Regions from separate parts of the Streptomyces sp. NPDC057877 genome, predicted to be linked through region 2. Evidence: riboswitches for the same ligand, from Rfam matches in the RefSeq annotation. Region 2 holds a riboswitch; each other region holds the start of a gene.
What was found. A riboswitch is a leader RNA that binds a small molecule or an ion and turns the genes downstream of it on or off. The one in region 2 is predicted to bind thiamine pyrophosphate.
Positions count from the first base shown of each region.

Region 1 (6,973 bases), on a different contig from region 2:
ACGCCATCGCCCGTGAGATCGCCGCCGTCGTCCGGGACGGCGCCCAGATCGCGATCGTCATCGGCGGCGGCAACTTCTTCCGTGGCGCGGAACTCCAGGTGCGCGGCATGGACCGGGCCCGCTCCGACTACATGGGCATGCTCGGCACCGTGATGAACTGCCTCGCCCTCCAGGACTTCCTGGAGAAGGAGGGCGTGGACTGCCGCGTGCAGACCGCGATCACCATGGGGCAGGTCGCCGAGCCGTACATCCCGCTGCGCGCCGTGCGCCACCTGGAGAAGGGCCGCGTGGTCATCTTCGGTGCCGGTATGGGCATGCCGTACTTCTCCACCGACACCACCGCCGCCCAGCGCGCCCTGGAGATCGACGCCGAGGCGCTGCTGATGGGCAAGAACGGCGTGGACGGGGTCTACGACTCCGACCCGAAGACCAACCCCGACGCCGTGAAGTTCGACGCGCTCGGCTACGGCGAGGTCATCACCCGGGACCTGAAGGTCGCCGACGCCACCGCCGTCACCCTGTGCCGCGACAACAAGCTGCCGATCGTGGTCTTCGAACTCCTGAAGGAGGGCAATATCGCCCGCGCCGTCAAGGGTGAGAAGATCGGCACGCTGGTGGGCGACCAAGCCGGTCGCAGCTGACCGGGGGATGGACAATGTCCTGCCGGTCGGGAACCGTGCAGGAAGAAGACGCGACGCAGCCGGCCGCCGACCGCAGCCACGAGACGCAGCCGGGCCTACTCAAGACACGCAGGAGCAAGTGGTGATCGAAGAGACCCTCCTCGAGGCCGAGGAGAAGATGGAGAAGGCCGTCGTGGTCGCCAAGGAGGACTTCGCCGCGATCCGCACCGGCCGTGCGCACCCGGCGATGTTCAACAAGATCGTGGCCGACTACTACGGCGCGCCGACGCCGATCAACCAGCTGGCCTCGTTCTCCGTGCCCGAGCCGCGCATGGCCGTGGTGACCCCGTTCGACAAGAGCGCGCTGCGCAACATCGAGCAGGCGATCCGCGACTCCGACCTGGGCGTCAACCCGAGCAACGACGGCAACATCATCCGGGTGGTGTTCCCCGAGCTGACCGAGGAGCGCCGCCGCGAGTACATCAAGGTGGCCCGCGGCAAGGGCGAGGACGCCAAGATCTCGATCCGCTCCGTGCGCCGCAAGGCCAAGGACGCCATCGACAAGCTGATCAAGGACGGCGAGGTCGGCGAGGACGAGGGCCGCCGCGCGGAGAAGGAGCTGGACGACACCACGGCGAAGTACGTCGCCCAGGTGGACGAGCTGCTCAAGCACAAGGAGTCGGAGCTGCTCGAGGTCTGATGAACGACTCTTCCTGGGGGACGCCGCCACCAGCCGGGTACTGGGGGCCGTCCGGACAGGGGCCTGTTCCGGGAGCCGTCCCGGCGGGACCCACGTACGATGCGCATGACGCGCAGCAGACTCGCCCCATGCCCTTCGTGCCCGACGTGTCCGCAGTAGGCGGAGACCAGGATGACGACCGGGACCGGGGGGCCGCTCGGCTGGGCGGCCCCTTGTTCCGCGACGAAACACCAGCGGCACAGCCCTACGCGACACACGGGACAGTGCCGCAGAATCCGGAGCCCATGTCCGACGCCCCGCAGCCGGTCTCCCGGCAGAAGAAGAGCGCGGGGCGCGACCTGGGCGCCGCGATAGGGGTCGGCGTCGGCCTCGGTGTGGTGATCATCGCCTCGCTGTTCGTCGTCAAGGCCGTCTTCGTCGGCGTCGTCGCGGTCGCCGTCGTCGTGGGCCTGTGGGAGCTGACCAAGCGGCTGGACGAGCGCAAGGGCATCCGGGCACCGCTGGTGCCGTTGGCGCTCGGCGGCGCCGCGATGGTCGTGGCCGGGTACGTCCGGGGCGCCGAGGGCGCCTGGGTCGCGATGGCGCTCACCGCGCTCGCGGTGCTGGTCTGGCGGATGACGGAACCGCCCGAGGGCTACCTCAAGGACGTCACGGCGGGCGTCTTCGCCGCGTTCTACGTGCCGTTCCTGGCGACGTTCGTGGCGATGATGCTGACCGCGGACGACGGGCCGTACCGGGTGCTGACGTTCCTGCTGCTGACGGTCGTCAGCGACACCGGGGCGTACGCCGTCGGGTGGCGGTTCGGCAAGCACAAGCTGGCGCCGCGGATCAGCCCCGGCAAGACCCGCGAGGGCCTGCTCGGCGCGGTGAGCTTCGCCATGGTGGCGGGCGCGCTGTGCATGCAGTTCCTGGTCGACGACGGCGTCTGGTGGCAGGGGCTGCTGCTCGGCCTCGCGGTCGCGGCCAGCGCCACGCTCGGCGACCTCGGCGAGTCCATGATCAAGCGCGACCTCGGCATCAAGGACATGGGCACGCTGCTGCCGGGCCACGGCGGCATCATGGACCGTCTTGACTCCCTGCTGCCGACGGCGCCGGTCGCCTGGCTCCTGATGGTGATCTTCGTCGGCTCCACCTGACCCGCCCACGCGCGCGGCCCCCGTCCCACCCCGGGACGGGGGCTTCGTCGTCGATGGCGGCCCCGGCACGCCGGTGAGACGATTTCGGTGTACGGCCGGAAGAGGGGGCCACCATGCACACCATCCGCGAACAGATCGACGTCGACCGCAGCCCCGAGGACGTCTACGCCTACGCCGTCGACCCCGACCACCTGCCCGACTGGCAGCTGAGCGCCCTGGCGGCCGAGCGGCTCGACGAGGGCCCACTGCACACCGGCTCCCGCGTCCGCGTCACCCGCCGGGTCGGCAGCCGCGAGGTGCCGATGACCATGGAGCTGACCGAGCACGAGCCCCCGTACAGCTGGCGGGTGCAGGGCATCGACGGCCCCGTCCGCGCCTTCTTCCACGGGGAGATCGAGCCCCTCGAGGGCGGCCGGCGCTCCCGCGTCACCCTGGAACTGGACTTCGTGGGCCACGGCATCGGCAGGGCCCTGGTCCCCTTCGTCGTCCGCCCCCAGGTCCGCAGGGAACTGCCCCGCAACGAGCAGCGCCTCAAGGAGCGGCTGGAGGGCATGGCCGTCTAGCGGGACGGCCGGAGAGCCGGTCAACCGGGCGGGCCGGGTCACACCAGTGGATCTGCGACACTGGTTGAACCATGCCCAAGCCCGGAGAACTCACTTTCGTAGCCCCCCGCGGAGCCAAGAAGCCGCCGCGGCATCTCGCCGATCTCTCGCCCGCCGAGCGCAAGGAGGCGGTGGTTGCGGTCGGGGAGAAGCCGTTTCGTGCCAAGCAGCTCTCGCAGCACTACTTCGCGCGGTACGCGCACGCGCCGCAGGAGTGGACCGACATTCCCGCCGCGTCGCGCGAGAAGCTGAGGGACGCGCTGCTGCCGGAGCTGATGACCGTCGTACGGCATCTGTCGACGGACGCGGACACCACCCGTAAGACGCTGTGGCGGCTGTTCGACGGGACGCTGGTGGAGTCGGTGCTGATGCGGTACCCGGACCGGGTGACCATGTGCATCAGCTCGCAGGCGGGGTGCGGGATGAACTGCCCGTTCTGCGCGACCGGGCAGGCGGGGCTCGACCGGAACCTGTCGACCGCGGAGATCGTGCACCAGATCGTGGACGGGATGCGGGCGCTGCGGGACGGGGAGATTCCCGGGGGTCCGGCGCGGCTGTCGAACATCGTGTTCATGGGGATGGGGGAGCCGCTCGCCAACTACAAGCGGGTCGTCGGTGCCATCCGCGCGCTCACCGATCCCGAGCCGGACGGGCTCGGTCTCTCGCAGCGGGGGATCACCGTGTCGACGGTGGGGCTGGTGCCCGCCATCCACCGGTTCGCCGACGAGGGGTTCAAGTGTCGGCTGGCCATTTCGCTGCACGCGCCGGATGACGAGTTGCGGGACACCCTCGTACCCGTGAACACGCGGTGGAAGGTGCGGGAGGTGCTGGACGCCGGGTGGGAGTACGCCGAGAAGTCCGGGCGGCGGCTGTCCATCGAGTACGCGCTGATCCGGGACATCAACGACCAGGCCTGGCGTGGGGACCGGCTCGGGCGGCTGCTGCGGGGCAGGCCCGTGCACGTGAATCTCATCCCGCTGAACCCGACGCCGGGGTCGAAGTGGACCGCGTCGCGGCCCGAGGACGAGAAGGCCTTCGTCGAGGCGATCGCCGCGCACGGTGTGCCGGTGACGATCAGGGACACCCGGGGCCAGGAGATCGACGGGGCGTGTGGACAGCTCGCGGCCACCGAACGGTAGTCTGAGCGCCGTAGGAACACATCTTCATATTCCGACAGGGGAGCGCCACAGCGCTGAGAGTGCGGCAACCGGCCGCAGACCCTCCGAACCTGGCCCAGGTCATTCTGGGTAGGGAGATCGGTCATCACTCGAGCTGTTGCGCCCTGCCCGGGAACCGCGGAAGGTCCCGGGCGGGGCCGCGTCTTCTCCTGGTCCATCCCAGGAGGAATCCAGTGCACATCAACAGGTACGCCGCCGCCGTGGCCGCCGGGCTCGGGGTCGTCGCGCTGTCCGGGTGCGGGGGGTCGTCGTCCGGCGGCGACTCCGCGGCCGACAGCAAGACCGTCACGCTCGTCAGCCACAACTCGTGGGCCGTCTCCGAGGACGTCCTCGCGGCCTTCGAGGAGGAGTCCGGCTACCAGGTGAAGGTCCTCACCGACGGCGACGCCGGGCAGGCCGTCAACAAGGCGATCCTGACCAAGGACAACCCGCAGGGCGACGTCCTCTTCGGCGTCGACAACACCCTGCTGTCGCGTGCTCTCGACAACGAGCTGTTCCAGTCGTACGAGCCCAAGGGTGCCGACGAGATCCGGCCCGAGTACCGGGGCGACGAGGGTGAGGGGCGCGTCACGCCCGTCGACACCGGTGACATCTGCGTCAACTACGACAAGGCGTACTTCGAGGAGCACGACCTGAAGCCGCCGCGGTCGTACGACGATCTCGTCAAGCCCGAGTACAAGGACCTCCTCGTCACCGAGAACGCCGCCTCCTCCTCGCCGGGGCTCGGGTTCCTGCTCGGTACGGCCGCGGAGTACGGGGACGACGGCTGGCAGGACTACTGGGAGAAGCTCAAGGGCAACGGCGTGAAGGTCGTCGAGGGCTGGGAGCAGGCCTACAACGAGGAGTTCTCCGGGTCCGCGGGCGGCAAGCAGGCGGGCGGCGACCGGCCGCTGGTCGTGTCGTACGCCTCCTCGCCGCCCGCCGAGGTCGTCTTCGCCGACCCGCGCCCCGAGACCGCCCCGACCGGCGTGGCGATGGGCACCTGTTTCCGGCAGGTCGAGTACGCGGGCCTGCTGAGCAACGCCCGCAACAGCGAGGGCGGCAAGGCGCTCATCGACTTCCTCGTCGGCAAGCGGTTCCAGGAGGACATGCCGCTGAACATGTTCGTCTACCCGGTGCGGGAGGGCGCCCAGGTGCCCGAGGAGTTCACGCAGTACGGTCCGCAGGCCGACGACCCCCACACCATGGCACCGGCGAAGATCGCCGAGAACCGTGACGAGTGGGTCAAGTCGTGGAACTCGCTCGTGCTGAAGTGACGCAGGTGACGCAGGTGACCTCCCGCGTGCGGAGCGGCGCGGCGCGGCTGGGGCTGCTCGCCCTGCCCGTCGCGTTCTTCGGCGTCTTCTTCGCCTACCCCGTCACCGCGATCGTCGCGCGCGGGCTGCGCGTCGGCGACGGCTGGCGGTTCGGGCGGCTGTGGGAGGTCCTCGGGGACTCCGGGATCCGGCAGGTGCTGTGGTTCACCACCTGGCAGGCGCTGGTCTCCACCGCGCTGACCCTGCTGATCGCGCTGCCCGGCGCCTATGTCCTGGCCCGGCTGGACTTCCCCGGCCGCCAGGTGCTGCGGGCGGTCGTCACGGTGCCGTTCGTGCTGCCGACCGTCGTCGTCGGTACGGCGTTCCTGGCGCTGGTCGGGCGCGGCGGACTGCTGGACGAGCTGTGGGGCGTACGCCTGGACACCACCGTCTGGGCGATCCTGCTGGCGCACGTCTTCTTCAACTACGCGGTCGTCGTGCGGACCGTCGGCGGGCTGTGGGCGCAGTTGGACCCCCGGCAGGAGGAGGCGGCGCGGATGCTCGGGGCGTCCCCGCTGCGGGCCTGGCGGCAGGTGACGCTGCCCGCGCTGGCGCCCGCGGTGGCCGCCGCCTCGCTGATGGTGTTCCTGTTCACCTTCACCTCCTTCGGTGTGGTGCAGATCCTCGGCGGGCCGACGTTCTCGACGCTGGAGGTCGAGATCTACCGGCAGACCTCCGAGATCTTCGACCTGTCCACCGCCGCCGTGCTGACGCTCGTCCAGTTCGCGGCGGTCGGCGGCGTCCTCGCCGTGCACGCCTGGACCGTACGGCGGCGGGAGACCGCCCTGCGGCTGGTGGACGCCGCCACCACGGCGCGCCGCCCGCGTGGTGCCGGGCAGTGGGCGCTGCTCGGCGGGGTGCTGTGCTCGGTCGCCGTGCTGCTGGTGCTGCCGCCCGCGGTGCTCGTCCAGCGGTCGCTGGACGCGCCCGGCTTCGGCTACTACCGGGCGCTGACGGAGGCGGAGGGCGGGATCTTCCTCGTGCCGCCCATCGAGGCGGTCGGCAACTCACTGACGTACGCCCTCGCCGCCACCGCCATCGCGGTGCTGGTCGGCGGGCTCGCGGCGGTGGCGCTGACCCGGCGGGACGCGGGGCGGTTCGTGCGCGGGTTCGACGCGCTGCTGATGCTGCCGCTGGGGGTGTCGGCGGTGACGGTCGGGTTCGGGTTCCTGATCGCGCTCGACGAGCCGCCGCTCGATCTGCGGGCCACCTGGATCCTGGTGCCGCTGGCGCAGGCGCTGGTGGGGGTGCCCTTCGTGGTACGGACCATGCTGCCGGTGCTGCGGGCGGTGGACGCGCGGCTGCGGGAGGCGGCGGCCGTGCTCGGGGCGTCGCCGTGGCGGGCCTGGCGCGAGGTGGACCTGCCGATGGTGCGGCGGGCGCTGCTGGTCGCGGCCGGGTTCGCCTTCGCGGTGTCGCTCGGGGAGTTCGGGGCGACGGTC
Region 1 covers NZ_JBHVMS010000011.1:199,311-206,283, forward strand. The annotation lists gene pyrH (UMP kinase) at 1-641, shown strand, start outside; gene frr (ribosome recycling factor) at 763-1,320, shown strand; gene ACFVQG_RS31200 (phosphatidate cytidylyltransferase) at 1,320-2,456, shown strand; gene ACFVQG_RS31205 (SRPBCC family protein) at 2,570-3,019, shown strand; gene rlmN (23S rRNA (adenine(2503)-C(2))-methyltransferase RlmN) at 3,091-4,197, shown strand; TPP riboswitch at 4,224-4,330, shown strand; gene ACFVQG_RS31215 (thiamine ABC transporter substrate binding subunit) at 4,410-5,492, shown strand; gene ACFVQG_RS31220 (ABC transporter permease) at 5,468-6,973, shown strand, end outside.
Region 1: another riboswitch for thiamine pyrophosphate. It lies ahead of ACFVQG_RS31215 (thiamine ABC transporter substrate binding subunit); the one in region 2 lies ahead of thiC (phosphomethylpyrimidine synthase ThiC).

Region 2 (6,973 bases):
TCCACCAGACCGGTCCGTACCCCCAGGGTGCCCACCCCGACGAGGCCGCGGCCGGTCCCGTCACCGAGCCGGTGAACTACCCGGCCGAGTACACGCCCACCCAGCGCGACCTGCCCGTCATCAACCGGGGTGACACGCTTCAGGTGACCGTCGACCCCGCGCCCGCCCCGGCCGCGCCGCCCGGCGCCGGGCCGGGCCCCCTGTATGTCGTCGGGGACGTGCACGGCTATCTCGACGAGCTGCTGGCGGCCCTGCGGGAGAAGGGCCTGATCGACGCCGCCGGACAGTGGTGCGCGGGCACCGCCCGGCTGTGGTTCCTCGGCGACTTCACCGACCGCGGCCCGGACGGCATCGGCGTGATCGACCTCGTGATGCGGCTGTCCGCCGAGGCCGCCGCCGCGGGCGGCTACTGCAAGGCCCTGATGGGCAACCACGAGCTGCTGCTGATCGGCGCCAAGCGGTTCGGCGACACCCCCGTCAACTCCGGCGCGGGCACCGCCACCTTCCAGGCGGCCTGGCTGCTCAACGGCGGCCAGAAGACCGACATGGACCGCCTCCAGGACCACCATCTGCAGTGGATGGCCCGCCTCGACGCGGTCGAGGAGGTCGAAGGCCATCTGCTCGTCCACTCCGACACCACCGCCTATCTCGACTACGGCCGCTCCATCGAGGAAGTCAACGACACCGTCCGCGAGACCCTCACCCGCAATGACGCGGACGAGGTCTGGGACCTCTTCCGCAAGTTCACCAAGCGGTTCTCCTTCCGCGACGAGGGCGGCGCCGACGCCGTGCGCTCCCTGCTCGATACGTACGGCGGCACCCGGATCGTTCACGGCCACAGCCCCATTCCCTATCTGCTCGGCGAAGTCGGCTCCGAGGACGGCGAGGACAACGGCGGTCCCGTGGTCGAAGGGCCGCATGTCTACGCAGACGGCCTGGCCATCGCCATGGACGGCGGGGTGACCATGGCCGGAAAGCTACTGGTCCAGCAACTTCCGCTGGATATGTGAGCATTCCTCGGGCAGGCACCCCCGACGGAGGACGACCGGAGACCGCGCAGGCCGCACCAGGCCAGGGCCCAATTTCTGCAAACCCCCTGTCACCGCGCGCCGTCACCGCTCTACCATCGGCTTATCCGTAGCAGGCTCCCCTCCGTTTCTGCCCGACGGCTCGTCAGCGTGCGAGCCCCAAGCCCTACGGAGCATCGGGGGATGCACATGAACAGCGTTCCGCAGCACCTGCTCAGTGAGGACCGCCAGGACTACGAGCGGATCCTCGATGAGGCGCTGCGCTCCGCACCACACCGCCCGGAACTGGCCGCTGTCGGACAGCGGCTCAACCCCGAACAACTGCGCACCATGGCACTGGGCGCTTCCGCGCTCATCACGGCGGCCGCGGCCACCGAGTACCAGCACTATGTGAAGGTCCGAGAGGAGCTGCGCCAACCGGCGCCGCCCAGCTCGTCATCCGTACGCGAATCCGGCTCCCCGGAACCGGGTCACGGCGCGATGGGTCTCGCCGCCACCATGGGGGAGGTCGCCGAGACCGCCGGAGCGGGGGCTGTCGCCGTCATCGCGGTCCTGGCCCCCGTACTCGCCGGAACCGCCGCGGCGATCTTCCTGCTCGTCGGTTACGTCCTGAAGATGCTGGACCCCGGACCGGAGATCGCCCAGTCCATGGTCACCACCGGCTGGGTGTTCGGCGCCGTCACCGCGGTCGCGATCCTGGTCGCCGCCGTCGGACTGCTCCTCACCGCCCTGCGCAACCGGCCCGCCCTCGAGGCGGGACCGTACGCGGAACTGAACGAGGAGGTCGCCCAGGCCAGGGAAGCCTGGCACGAGGCCCTGCTGGAACGCGGCATCGTCCCCTTCCTGCGGGAGGCCCTCATCGAGCCCGACCCGGCCGTGCACCGCACTACCCGGTCGGCCTCGGCCGGTCGCATGCCCCACCTGGGCTACGACCGGCCCGGTTTCACCAGCCCCAGTGACGGCCGGGGCTCCCGCCCCAGCTACACCAGCCCGGACTACACCAGCCCCGACTTCGGCGGCCCGGAGCACAAGCCGGAGTAGTCCACGCACCTGAACGGCAGCGCCCTGAGCGGCAGCCGCGCTCCCCCGCAGCGAACGGCGGGGAGAGCACGGCGCCGTGCGCCTCGCGCCGTCAGTCCGCGAGGGGCGGATACACCCGGTTCCCCGCGGCGACGAACTCCTTCGACTTCTCGGCCATGCCCTGCTCGATCTCCGTCTGTGTCCCGCCGTGCTCGTGGCGGATGTCCTGGGAGATCTTCATCGACGACAGCAGTACTCCGGAGATGGCTGTGTTCATTCTCTCGTGCTGCCCGGCCCACGGTAGTTGAGCGATTGCCTTCCAACCTGACCGATCTTGACTCGGCCTCCTGTCCGGTGTGGAGAATCGTTCTCGGGGGTGGTCAGCGATGCGGACGCGGGTGATCAGACGGCCCGTGTATGCGTGGCTGCCCGTGACCGGCGCGATCGTTAGCTATGCCCTCGCCTCTGTGGTCATGGGGCCACTGGACGAAGAACCACCAGCGGCAGTACTGCTCGGTGGCATGGCGATCTTCCTCTGGGCGCTCGGGTGGGACTCCGCGATCCGCATCACCGCCGACCGCGTGGCCGTCACCAACTTCCTCCTGACCTCGACCGTTGTCTGGAACGATGTCGCGCAGGTGACGGTCGACGATGGTTTGACCATCACCCTGAACGATGGGCGCACCCTCGGCTCGGTCGCCTTCGGCAGTTCGCTCTTGGGGGCGTTCACCGGATACCGGACCCACCAAAGAGCCTTTCGGCTGCTTGCGGAGGCGCACCTCACGGCGTCCCAGGCCCACCACGGCGAGAGCGACAGCCCGGTCCGGGTCGACGTGACGTTCGAGTGGAGACGACTCCTGCGTGCCCTGGTGGCGGTTTACGGCCCACTCCTCATCATCTGGGCACTGTCGAGGTGAGCGCACGGCGCTGCCCTGCGATGCGGGACAGCGCCTGACCGCACATCAATCCGCGAGTGGCAGGTACACCCTGTTCCCGCTGGCCGCGAACTCCTTCGACTTCTGGAGCATCCCCTCCGCGATCTCCTCCTGAGAGGCCCCCTCGGCCGCCGCACCACCGAACCGCTCTGTGATGCTTTGGCTGATCTTCATCGAGCAGAACTTGGGCCCGCACATCGAGCAGAAGTGCGCCGTCTTGGCGGGCTCGGCCGGGAGGGTCTCGTCGTGGAACTCGCGTGCCGTGTCCGGGTCGAGGGCCAGGTTGAACTGGTCCTCCCACCGGAACTCGAACCGGGCGTCGGACAGCGCGTCATCCCACTCCTGTGCACCTGGGTGCCCCTTGGCGAGGTCGGCTGCGTGGGCGGCGATCTTGTAGGTGATGACGCCGGTCTTGACGTCGTCACGGTTGGGTAGGCCCAGGTGTTCCTTGGGCGTGACATAGCAGAGCATGGCCGTGCCCCACCAGGCGATCATCGCGGCACCGATGCCGGAGGTGATGTGGTCGTACGCAGGCGCGACGTCCGTCGTCAGCGGGCCGAGCGTATAGAACGGAGCTTCATCACAGATCTCCTGCTGAAGGTCGATGTTCTCCTTGATCTTGTGCATCGGGACATGGCCCGGGCCCTCGATCATGGTCTGTACGTTGAAACGCTTGGCGATCGTGTTGAGTTCCCCGAGCGTCCGCAACTCCGCGAACTGCGCCTCGTCGTTGGCGTCCGCGATGGAGCCCGGCCGCAGGCCGTCACCGAGGGAGTAGGTGACGTCGTAGGCGGCGAGGATCTCGCAGAGTTCCTCGAAGTTCTCGTACAGGAAGCTCTCCTTGTGGTGCGCCAGGCACCAGGCGGCCATGATCGAGCCGCCGCGGGAGACGATGCCGGTCTTGCGGTTCGCCGTCAGCGGGACGTAGGGCAGCCGCACGCCCGCGTGGACCGTCATGTAGTCCACGCCCTGCTCGGCCTGTTCGATGACCGTGTCCTTGTAGATCTCCCAGGTCAGTTCCTCGGCCCGGCCGTCGACCTTCTCCAGGGCCTGGTAGAGCGGCACCGTGCCGATGGGAACGGGGGAGTTGCGCAGCACCCACTCGCGGGTGGTGTGGATGTTGCGGCCGGTGGACAGGTCCATGACCGTGTCGGCGCCCCAGCGGGTCGCCCAGGTCATCTTCTCGACCTCCTCCTCGATGGAGGAGGTCACCGCCGAGTTGCCGATGTTGGCGTTGACCTTCACCAGGAACCGCTTGCCGATGATCATCGGCTCGATCTCGGGGTGGTTGACGTTCGCGGGCAGCACGGCCCGGCCCGCCGCGATCTCCTCACGGACCACCTCGGCGGAGACGTTCTCGCGGAGGGCCACGTACTCCATCTCCGGCGTGATCTCGCCCCGGCGGGCATACGCGAGCTGAGTGACCGCGTTCCCGTCGCGGCCACGGCGCGGCTGCCGCGGTCGGCCGGGGAAGACCGCGTCGAGATTGCGCAGACCGCCGCGCGGCGAGGTGTGCTTGATGCCGTCGTCCTCGGGACGGACCGGGCGACCCGCGTACTCCTCGGTGTCGCCGCGGGCGATGATCCAGTTCTCCCGCAGCGGCGGCAGGCCCCTGCGGACGTCGGTGTCGACCAGTGGATCGGTGTACGGGCCCGATGTGTCGTACAACGTCACTGATTGCCCGTTGGTGAGATGCACCTGACGGACCGGCACCTGTATGTCAGGGCGGGAGCCCCCGACATACGCCTTGTGCCAGCCGATGGACTTCCCGGCCTCGGCAGGCTCCGTGTCGCTGGAGAGCTGCTTGGAGGCAGGCGTGCGTACGTCCTTGTTGGCCATGAGACCTACTCCCTACGCCGGCATTACCCGGTAACAGGTTCGGCGGTCGACGCAGCGGTTTCCGTCCATGGATGCTTCGTGTGAAACATCACTCGCCTCGAGTTGATGTTTCATGTGAAACATCGCTGGGACGGAGGTCAGCGCCCTCTCAGCCCGGTGCTCCGAGCTCCCGCGTGTACAAAGGTGACTCCACGCTAGCGTCAATTCGGGCGCGGTGAACAGAGGGCCCCTGCCGTTCTTGCGATGATCGGTCGGTGACCACGACGCATCATCCTCCGTTCCCGCCGCCCGAACCACCTCGCGGATCCGGTCCCGGCACCGGCCCTGGAACCGGCAACGGGCCTGGTCAGGCGGGCGGTTCGGCGCGGCCCGGCGCGACTGCTCGCGGCGGGCCCGGAGCCGGTGGCGGGGCCGGACACGGACCCGGGTTCGGCGGCGCGGGCGGTCACGGGCCCGGAGGTGGGCACGGGGCGCCCGGGGGCCATGGGGCCGGGGGTGCGGCTGGTGGCAATGGCGGGCTCGGATCCGGAGGACATGGCGGCCATGGTGGCCAGGGCGGCCAGGGCGGCCAGGGCGGCGGGCCTGGTGGGTACGGCGGCGACGGAGCGGGAGGGCAAGGAAGCCACGGGGGCCAGGGCGGTCACGGCGGTCACGGCGGTCACGGCGGTCACGGCGGTCACGGCAACGGTGGTGGGCACGGCAGCCGCGGAGACGGTGGTGGGCACGGCGGCCACGGAGACGGTGGTGAACACGGCGGCGGTGGGCACGGGCACTCGCACAGTCATGGCCCCGCCGCCCCCGTCTCCAAGCACCTGCGCAAGGTGATCGCGGCCGTCCTCATCCCGTTCGCCGCCGCGGTCGTGGTCGGGCTCGCCGTGTTGTGGCCCGGCGGCGCCCCGCCGCACGAGCGCACCGGGGTCGGCTTCGACCGGCAGACCCAGCAGGCCACGGTCACCAAGGTCGAGAGCGTGAGCTGTTCCTCGGTGAACGGCTCGGCTCCCCCGCCGACTGGCGACACCTCCACCGCCGAGGGGTCCTCCGCGCAGCAACAGGCGCAGGGCACCTGCAAGAGGGCGACGATCCGGATCGACACCGGCAAGGACAGCGGCCGGACGTTCACCGAGATCGTGCAGCCGGACCAGTCACGGCAGTTGCACGAGGGCCAGGAGGTCGTCGTCGCCTACGAGCCCTCGGCGCCGGAGGACCTGCAGTACTCGGTGACCGACGTGAACCGCAGGCTTCCCCTGGCCATGCTCGCCGGGATCTTCGCGGTCGTCGTCGTGGTCGTCGGGCGGCTGCGGGGTGTCATGTCGCTGATCGCGCTGGCCACCAGCTTCCTGGTGCTGAACTTCTTCATCCTGCCCGCGATCCTCCAGGGCTCGAACCCGCTGCTCGTGGCGGTCATCGGGTCGAGCGCCATCATGCTGATGGCGCTGTATCTGTGCCACGGGCTGTCGGCGCGTACGTCCGTGGCGGTGCTCGGCACCCTGATCTCGCTGCTGCTGATCGGCGTCCTCGGCTCGCTGTTCATCGACTGGGCCGCGCTCACCGGCAACACCGATGACAACACCGGTCTGATCCACGGCCTGTATCCGGAGATCGACATGAGCGGTCTGCTGCTCGCCGGTGTCATCATCGGGTCGCTCGGTGTCCTGGACGATGTGACGGTCACCCAGACGTCGGCGGTCTGGGAGCTGCACGAGGCGAATCCGACGATGGGCTGGCGAGGCCTGTACCGCGCGGGCATCCGGATCGGCCGCGACCACATCGCGTCCGTGGTCAACACACTCGTCCTCGCCTACGCCGGTGCCGCGCTGCCGTTGCTGCTCCTCTTCTCGATCGCGCAGAGCAGCGTGGGCACGGTCGCCAACAGCGAGCTGGTCGCGGAGGAGATCGTGCGCACGCTGGTGGGCTCGATCGGCCTGGTGGCGTCGGTACCGGTCACCACGGCCCTGGCGGCCCTGGTGGTCGCGGCCGACCGTTCGGGTCCAGGGCCGGTCCCGGAAGCCGTACCGGCCGGGAACCGCCCGGCTCCGGTGCTCGGCGGCAGGGGACGCCGTCGGAAGCGCTGACGCGGGCGGAAGGGGGGACGTGGGCCAGGCGCACCATGCCGCCCGCCCCTGAAGAAGCGTTTCTACGTCCCCGTCAGGC
Region 2 covers NZ_JBHVMS010000003.1:593,946-600,918, reverse strand. The annotation lists gene ACFVQG_RS10525 (metallophosphoesterase family protein) at 1-1,010, shown strand, start outside; gene ACFVQG_RS10520 (hypothetical protein) at 1,212-2,069, shown strand; gene ACFVQG_RS10515 (thiamine biosynthesis protein ThiC) at 2,161-2,325, opposite strand; gene ACFVQG_RS10510 (hypothetical protein) at 2,480-2,965, shown strand; gene thiC (phosphomethylpyrimidine synthase ThiC) at 3,011-4,822, opposite strand; TPP riboswitch at 4,815-5,005, opposite strand; gene ACFVQG_RS10500 (YibE/F family protein) at 5,077-6,894, shown strand.

Region 3 (6,973 bases), on a different contig from region 2:
AGACGACGCCTCCGCGAACCGCCGCACGGGAATCCGCCCGGCCCGCCGGGCCAACCGCCCCGCCTCCACCGCATGCCGCATCGCGTCAGCCATCAGCACCGGCTCCTGAGCCCGGGTCACCGCGGAGGCCAGCATCACCCCCGCACACCCCAGCTCCATCGCCAACGCCGCGTCCGACGCCGTACCCGCCCCCGCGTCCAGGATCACCGGCACCCCCGCCCGCTCCACGATCAGCTCGAAGTTGTGCGGGTTGCGAATCCCCATCCCCGACCCGATCGGCGACCCCAGCGGCATGATCGCCGCACATCCGGCGTCCTCCAGCTTCCGCGCCAGCACGGGGTCGTCATTGGTGTACGGCAGCACCGTGAACCCGTCGTCGACCAGCGTCTCCGCCGCGTCGAGCAGCTCGATCGGGTCCGGCAGCAGCGTCCGCTCGTCGGCGATCACCTCCAGCTTCACCAGATCCGTACCGAGCGCCTCGCGCGCGAGGCGGGCCGTCAGCACGGCCTCACCGGCGGTGTAGCACCCGGCGGTGTTGGGCAGCACCCGGATCCCGAGCCGGTCCAGGACGGACAGCACGGAACCGTGCACCGAGGGGTCCACGCGCCGCATCGCGACCGTCGTCAGCTCCGTGCCGGAGGCGACCAGCGCGCGCTCCAGCACCTCCAGGCTGGGCGCCCCGCCGGTGCCCATGATCAGGCGGGACGTGAAGGACGTACCGCCGAGGACGAAGGGATCGTCGGCCATGGTCAGCCTCCTTGGACGGCGGTGAGGACTTCGACGCGGTCGCCCTCGGCCAGCGGCGTGGTGGACCACTGCGCGCGCGGGACGACGGTTTCGTTGAGGGCGGCGGCCACTCCGGAGGGCGCCGCGGTGAGCGTGCTGACGAGGGCGTCGAGAGCCGTGCCGGGCGCGATGTGCCGGGGCTCTCCGTTGACGGAGATGTTCATGCGGGCTGCTCCATGAGGGCCGGGGTTCCGGTGAAGCGCTGGGGGGTGAAGGGCCGGGCCACCTCGGGCAGCTCGCCGGTGGCCAGGACGTGCGCCATGGCGTCGCCGGTGACCGGGGTGAGGAGCACGCCGTTGCGGAAGTGCCCGGTGGCCAGCAGCAGCCCGTCGAGCGCGGTCGGGCCGAGCAGCGGCGCGTTGTCCGGGGAGCCGGGGCGCAGTCCCGCGCGGGTCTCCGTCAGGGGCAGCTCGGTGATCCCGGGCAGCAGCTCGTGCGCGTCGCGCAGCAGCTCGTACACGCCGCCCGCGGTGACCGAGGTGTCCCAGCCGAGTTCCTCGCTGGTGGCGCCGACGACCAGTTCGCCGTTCTCGCGCGGCACCAGGTAGACATGGCTGCCGCGGACCATCGCGCGGACGGTGCGGCTGAGGAACGGCGCGTACCGCTCCGGCACGGCCAGCCGCAGCACCTGCCCCTTCACGGGCCGCACGGGCGGCAGTACGGCGTCGGGAACGCCCGCGAGGCGTCCGCTGAGGCTCCCCGCGGCCAGCACGACCTGCTCGGCGGTGAGCTGATCGCCGTCCCGCGTGAGCACACCGGTGGCCCGCTCCCGTACGACGGTGAGCCGTTCGGCCCAGGCCCGGCGGAAGACCACGCCCGCCCGCTCGCAGGCGGCCACGAGAGCCGTCGAGAGGAGCCGGGGGTCGATCTGGTGGTCACCGTCCACCCGCAGCCCGCCGCGCACGCCCGGCGCGAGCATCGGCTCCAGACGGCGGCAGTCCCGCCCGGACAGCCACTCGGACTCCAGCCCCGACTGGCGTTGCAGGGCGTGCAGTTCGCGCAGGTGGGCCCGGTCGTCGGTGTCCAGCGCGACGGCGAGGGTGCCGCTGCGGCGGTAGCCGACGTCGTGGCCGGTGAGTTCGGTGAGTTCGGCCGCGAAGTCGGGATAGCGGCGGGCGGAGGCGAGATTGAGCCCGAGCAGGGTCTGCTCGCCGTAGTGCAGTTCCGTGACGGCGGCCAGCATTCCGGCCGCCACCTGTGCGGCTCCGCCGCCCGGTTCCGGATCCACCACCGCGGTGGTGAGCCCGCGCTGTGCGGCTCGCCACGCGGTGACGAGGCCGATGACTCCGCCCCCGATGACAAGGACGTCTGACGTACGCGACATGGGCGTCCAGCCCCTCCCTTCGCCGGCATGACCCGGATCAGGTTCGTACGGTCGGAGGCCGCCAGCCTCCCTCTCAGCCCGGTGCGTCCGGGCTCCCGCGAGTGCTTTACGTTGGCCACCACCCTAGCTGTTGCCGCGACGTCTCTGTAAGGGAGCCTCCGCCATGCCGCGCTCGCTCGACGGCCTCGTCCTCGCCCCGGTCGCCGACCAGGCCCCAGGTCAGGTCGGCACCCGGACCCGGTTCACGTACCACGAGAAGGAGGGCGAGATCTGGGCGGAGTACGCGGGCGGCGACGTCGTACGCGGCCATCTGGTGGGGACCCGGGCAGGTGACCGGCTGGACTTCCGGTACGTGCAGCTCAAGCAGGACGGCACCACGTCGTCGGGGCACTGTGTGTCGACGGTCGTGGAACTGCCCGACGGGCGGGTGCGGTTGGAGGAGGCCTGGGAGTGGGAGTCGCAGGAGGGCAGCGGCACCAGTGTGGTGGAGCAGGTCACCGAGCCCGCCCCATGACTGACTTTTCGTCAGTTGTCTATGGTGATCAGGTGAGCGAGCAGACGCAGGCACGGGGAGGGTCCACGCCACGGCGCGTGGTCGTCGTGGGCGCGGGCATGGCCGGGGTGCAGACCGCGGTCGCCCTGCGCGAACAGGGCTTCACCGGCACCGTGACGCTGATCGGCGCGGAGCCGCACCAGCCCTACGACCGGCCGCCGCTGTCCAAGGCCGTGCTGCTCGGCACGGCCGAGGGCTCCGCCTTCGACGTCGACTTCGAGGCGCTCGGCATCGAGCTGCGGCTGGGCCGCGAGGTGGCGGGCGTGCGCCCCGCCGACCACGAGCTGGACACCGGGGCCGGGCCGGTCCCCTACGACGTCCTGGTCGTCGCCACCGGCGCGGAACCGGTCCGGCTGCCGGGCACGGAGGGCGTGCCCGGGGTGCATCTGCTGCGCACCCTGGACGACGCCGAGCGGCTGCGGCCGGTGCTCGCCCGGCAGCGTGACATCGTGATCGTCGGCGCGGGCTGGATCGGCGCCGAGTTCGCCACCGCGGCGCGCGAGGCGGGCTGCGCCGTGACGGTCGTGGAGGCCGCGGACCGCCCGCTCGCGGGCTCGCTGCCCGCCGAGGTGGCCGTGCCCATGGCGGCCTGGTACGCCGACAGCGGGGCCGTCCTGCGCACCCACGCGCGCGTGGCGCACATCGAACCCGGCGTCGTGGTCCTCGACGACGGCACCCGGCTGCCCGCGGACGCCGTGGTCGTCGGCATCGGCGCCCGCCCCGCCACCGCCTGGCTCGCCGGGTCCGGCATCGAGCTGGGCACGTGGGGCGAGGTGGTGGCCGACGCCGGGCTGCGCACCTCGGCCCCGGACGTGTACGCGGTCGGCGACTGCGCGTCCTTCCCCTCGGGACGGTACGGCGAGCGTCTCCTCGTCCACCACTGGGACAACGCCCTCCAGGGCCCCCGCACCGTCGCCGCGGACATCCTCGGCGAGGCCCCCGCCGACTACGACCCGGTGCCGTACTTCTGGTCCGAGCAGTTCGGCCGCTTCGTCCAGTACGCGGGGCACCACCCCGCCGCCGACACCACCGTCTGGCGCGGCGACCCCTCCGGCCCCGCCTGGACGGTCTGCTGGCTCCGCGGCGACCGCCTGACCGCCCTCCTGGCCGTGGGCCGTCCCAGGGACCTGGCCCAGGGCAGACGCCTGATCGAGTCGGGCGCCCGAATGAACCCCACGCTCCTCACGGACCCGGCCCGCCCACTGAAGTCGGCGACCGCGTAGCCACCGGCCCGCGGGCCCGGCTGCCCGGCCCCGGCTGCCCGGCCCCGGCTGCCCGGCCCCGGCTGCCCGGCCCCGGGGCTGCCCGGCCCCGGCCCGTGCGCGCTCGCGCTCGTGTCCTGTGCTCCCGCGCCGTGTCCTGTGCTCCCGCGCCCTGCGCTGTGCTCCCGCCCCGTGCGTTGTGCCTCGTGCGCGCGGGGCGCGCGGGGCGACCACACCGGTACCTACCGGCCGAGGTGCGCCCCGGGTCGTGCTTCCCCGCCGGGCGCCGCCCGTCCTGGTGGCCGTCCCCGACCTGCCGCGCCCACCCCCACCTCCGCTTCTTCCGGCCACGTGGCGCCCCCACCTCCGCTTGCGGCCACGTGGGCGCCCCCACGCCCGCTTCCGGCCACGTGGGCGCCCCCACGCCCCGCCCGCCCGCGCGAGCGGCCCCGTGCGCCCCCGCGTCCCCCCAGGTGGGCGGGGCTGACTTCCGACTGTCAGTGGGGGATGGCAGGCTTGTTCGCGTGACCGAGATTGACGCAAAGATCGATGCTCTCGTCCCCGCCTGGCTCACGCTGCCCGACATCGCGGAGATGCTCGATGTCGAGGTGACGCGCGTGCGGCAGCTGGTGAAGGAAGGCCAGCTCATCGCCGTACGGCGTGGCGAGAACCGTGCGCTGCACGTCCCCGCCGCCTTCATCGACGGGGACCGGGTCGTCAAGGGCCTGTCCGGAACCCTGACGCTCCTGCGGGACGACGGCTTCACCGACGAAGAGATGCTCGAGTGGCTGTTCACCCCCGACGAGAGCCTGCCCGGCACCCCCGCGCAGGCCCTGAGCGAGAATCGCGGAACGGAGGTGAAGCGCCGCGCCCAGGCGCTCGCCGTCTGATCCGACCAGCAGCCCGGTGTACGGGCCACGGCAGCCCCGCGGCCCGTACACCACCGACCACGGGGGAACACGTATGCCCGCCGCCACCGCCCGCGAACAGCTCGCCGACGCCCGGCTCTACCTGTGCACGGACGCCCGCAAGCGCCAGGGCGACCTGCCCGAGTTCCTGGACGCGGTCCTGGCGGGCGGCGTCGACATCGTGCAACTGCGCGACAAGGGCATGGAGGCCGCCGAGGAGCTGGAGCACCTGGCGGTCTTCGCCGAGGCCTGCGCCCGGCACGGCAGACTCCTCGCGGTCAACGACCGCGCGGACGTCGCCCACGCCGCCACGGCCGACGTGCTCCACCTCGGCCAGGGCGACCTCCCGGTCCCGGCGGCCCGCGCCCTCCTCGGCGACGAGGTGCTGATCGGCCGCTCCACCCACGCCGAGTCCGAGGCCTCCGCCGCGGCCGTCCAGGACGGCGTGGACTACTTCTGCACCGGCCCCTGCTGGCCCACCCCCACCAAGCCCGGCCGCCACGCCCCCGGCCTCGACCTGGTCCGGCACACGGCCGCGCTCGGCACCGACCGCCCCTGGTTCGCCATCGGCGGCATCGACCTCGGCAATCTCGACGAGGTGCTCACGGCGGGCGCCCGCCGCGTCGTCGTCGTACGGGCCATCACCGAGGCCGACGACCCGGGTGCCGCGGCGGCGGAGTTCGCGAAGCGGCTGCGCGCGGCGTAGATCCGCTGTTCGATCCCCCGGCCTGTCCAAGGGGCGGACAACATCGCGACAAATCGGGCATATTTTCAGACTCCGGTTGGGTGAGCCCCGCCCCCTGGCTAACCTGCCCGTATGGCCCTCGGTACCGCATCCACCAGACCGGACCACGCCCGGACCGTACGCGACATGCTCGCGACCGGCAGGACGACCTATTCGTTCGAGTTCTACGCCCCCAAGACCGCGAAGGGCGAGCGAAACCTGTGGAACGCGCTCCGCCGGGTCGAGGCGGTCGCACCCGACTTCGTCTCCGTGACCTACGGCGCTGGCGGCTCCACCCGCGCGGGCACCGTCAAGCAGACCGAGCGCATCGCCTCGGACACCACCCTCACCCCGATCGCCCACCTCACCGCCGTCGACCACTCGGTGGCCGACCTGCGCAACATCATCGGCCAGTACGCCGACGCCGGGATCCGCAACATGCTCGCGCTGCGTGGCGACCCGCCCGGCGACCCGATGGGCGACTGGGTGCCGCACCCCCAGGGCCTCACCTACGCCGCCGAACTCGTCGAACTGATCAAGAACTCCGGTGACTTCTGCGTGGGCGTCGCCGCGTTCCCCGCGATGCACCCACGCTCCGCGGACTGGGACACCGACGTCAGCCACTTCGTCGACAAGTGCCGCGCGGGCGCGGACTACGCGATCACGCAGATGTTCTTCCACCCGGAGGACTATCTGCGGCTGCGCGACCGCGTCGCGGCGACCGGCTGCGAGACGCCGATCATCCCCGAGATCATGCCGATCGCCAGTGTGAAGACACTGGAGCGAGTGCCCTATCTCACCAACGCCGCCTTCCCGCCCGAGCTGAAAGAGCGGATCCTCACAGCCAAAGACAATCCGGCCGCTGTACGCTCCATTGCAATCGACTTCGCTACGGAGTTCTGCGCACGGCTGCTGGCCGAGGGAGTGCCGGGTCTGCACTTCATCACGCTCAACAACTCCACGGCGACACTGGAAATCTACGAAAACCTGGGCCTGCACCGCCCATCGCGGGCCTAGACCGGTCGCACCGGCGTACGACACACTGCGTAGCGGCCACTGGGAGAGGGGCGTACATGGGCTTGACGGTCCTCTACATCGCGTTCGGCATCGTGGCGCTGTGGCTGCTCGGCGAGGTGCTGCTGCAGTACAAGGCGCGGCTCCGCTGGCGGCTGCTGGCGTTCGTGGGCTTCCTCTGTGTCGTCGTCGGCGTGCTGATGACGTCCGTCGTGGTCATCGGGGTGGGCGCGATGGCGTTCGCGGTCGGCCAGACCTACGTCACCCTGTCCTTCCGGCGCGGCTTCGCGGCCGGTTGGGCGGTCACCGCCCGCCCCGGCTTCGGTGGCGGCAAGGGCCGCCGCGGCGAGGCGGCGCACCAGGACCCGACCCTGGAGGTCACGGACCTGGAGGCGTCCGGCGACGGCTACGACGACGGCTCCTACGACCGCCGCGACCAGACGTCGTACGACGGCTACGACC
Region 3 covers NZ_JBHVMS010000005.1:363,149-370,121, reverse strand. The annotation lists gene ACFVQG_RS16710 (thiazole synthase) at 1-747, opposite strand, end outside; gene thiS (sulfur carrier protein ThiS) at 750-950, opposite strand; gene thiO (glycine oxidase ThiO) at 947-2,110, opposite strand; TPP riboswitch at 2,108-2,219, opposite strand; gene ACFVQG_RS16695 (hypothetical protein) at 2,274-2,624, shown strand; gene ACFVQG_RS16690 (NAD(P)/FAD-dependent oxidoreductase) at 2,657-3,886, shown strand; gene ACFVQG_RS16685 (Rv2175c family DNA-binding protein) at 4,390-4,755, shown strand; gene thiE (thiamine phosphate synthase) at 4,829-5,479, shown strand; gene metF (methylenetetrahydrofolate reductase [NAD(P)H]) at 5,591-6,514, shown strand; gene ACFVQG_RS16670 (hypothetical protein) at 6,571-6,973, shown strand, end outside.
Region 3: another riboswitch for thiamine pyrophosphate. It lies ahead of thiO (glycine oxidase ThiO); the one in region 2 lies ahead of thiC (phosphomethylpyrimidine synthase ThiC).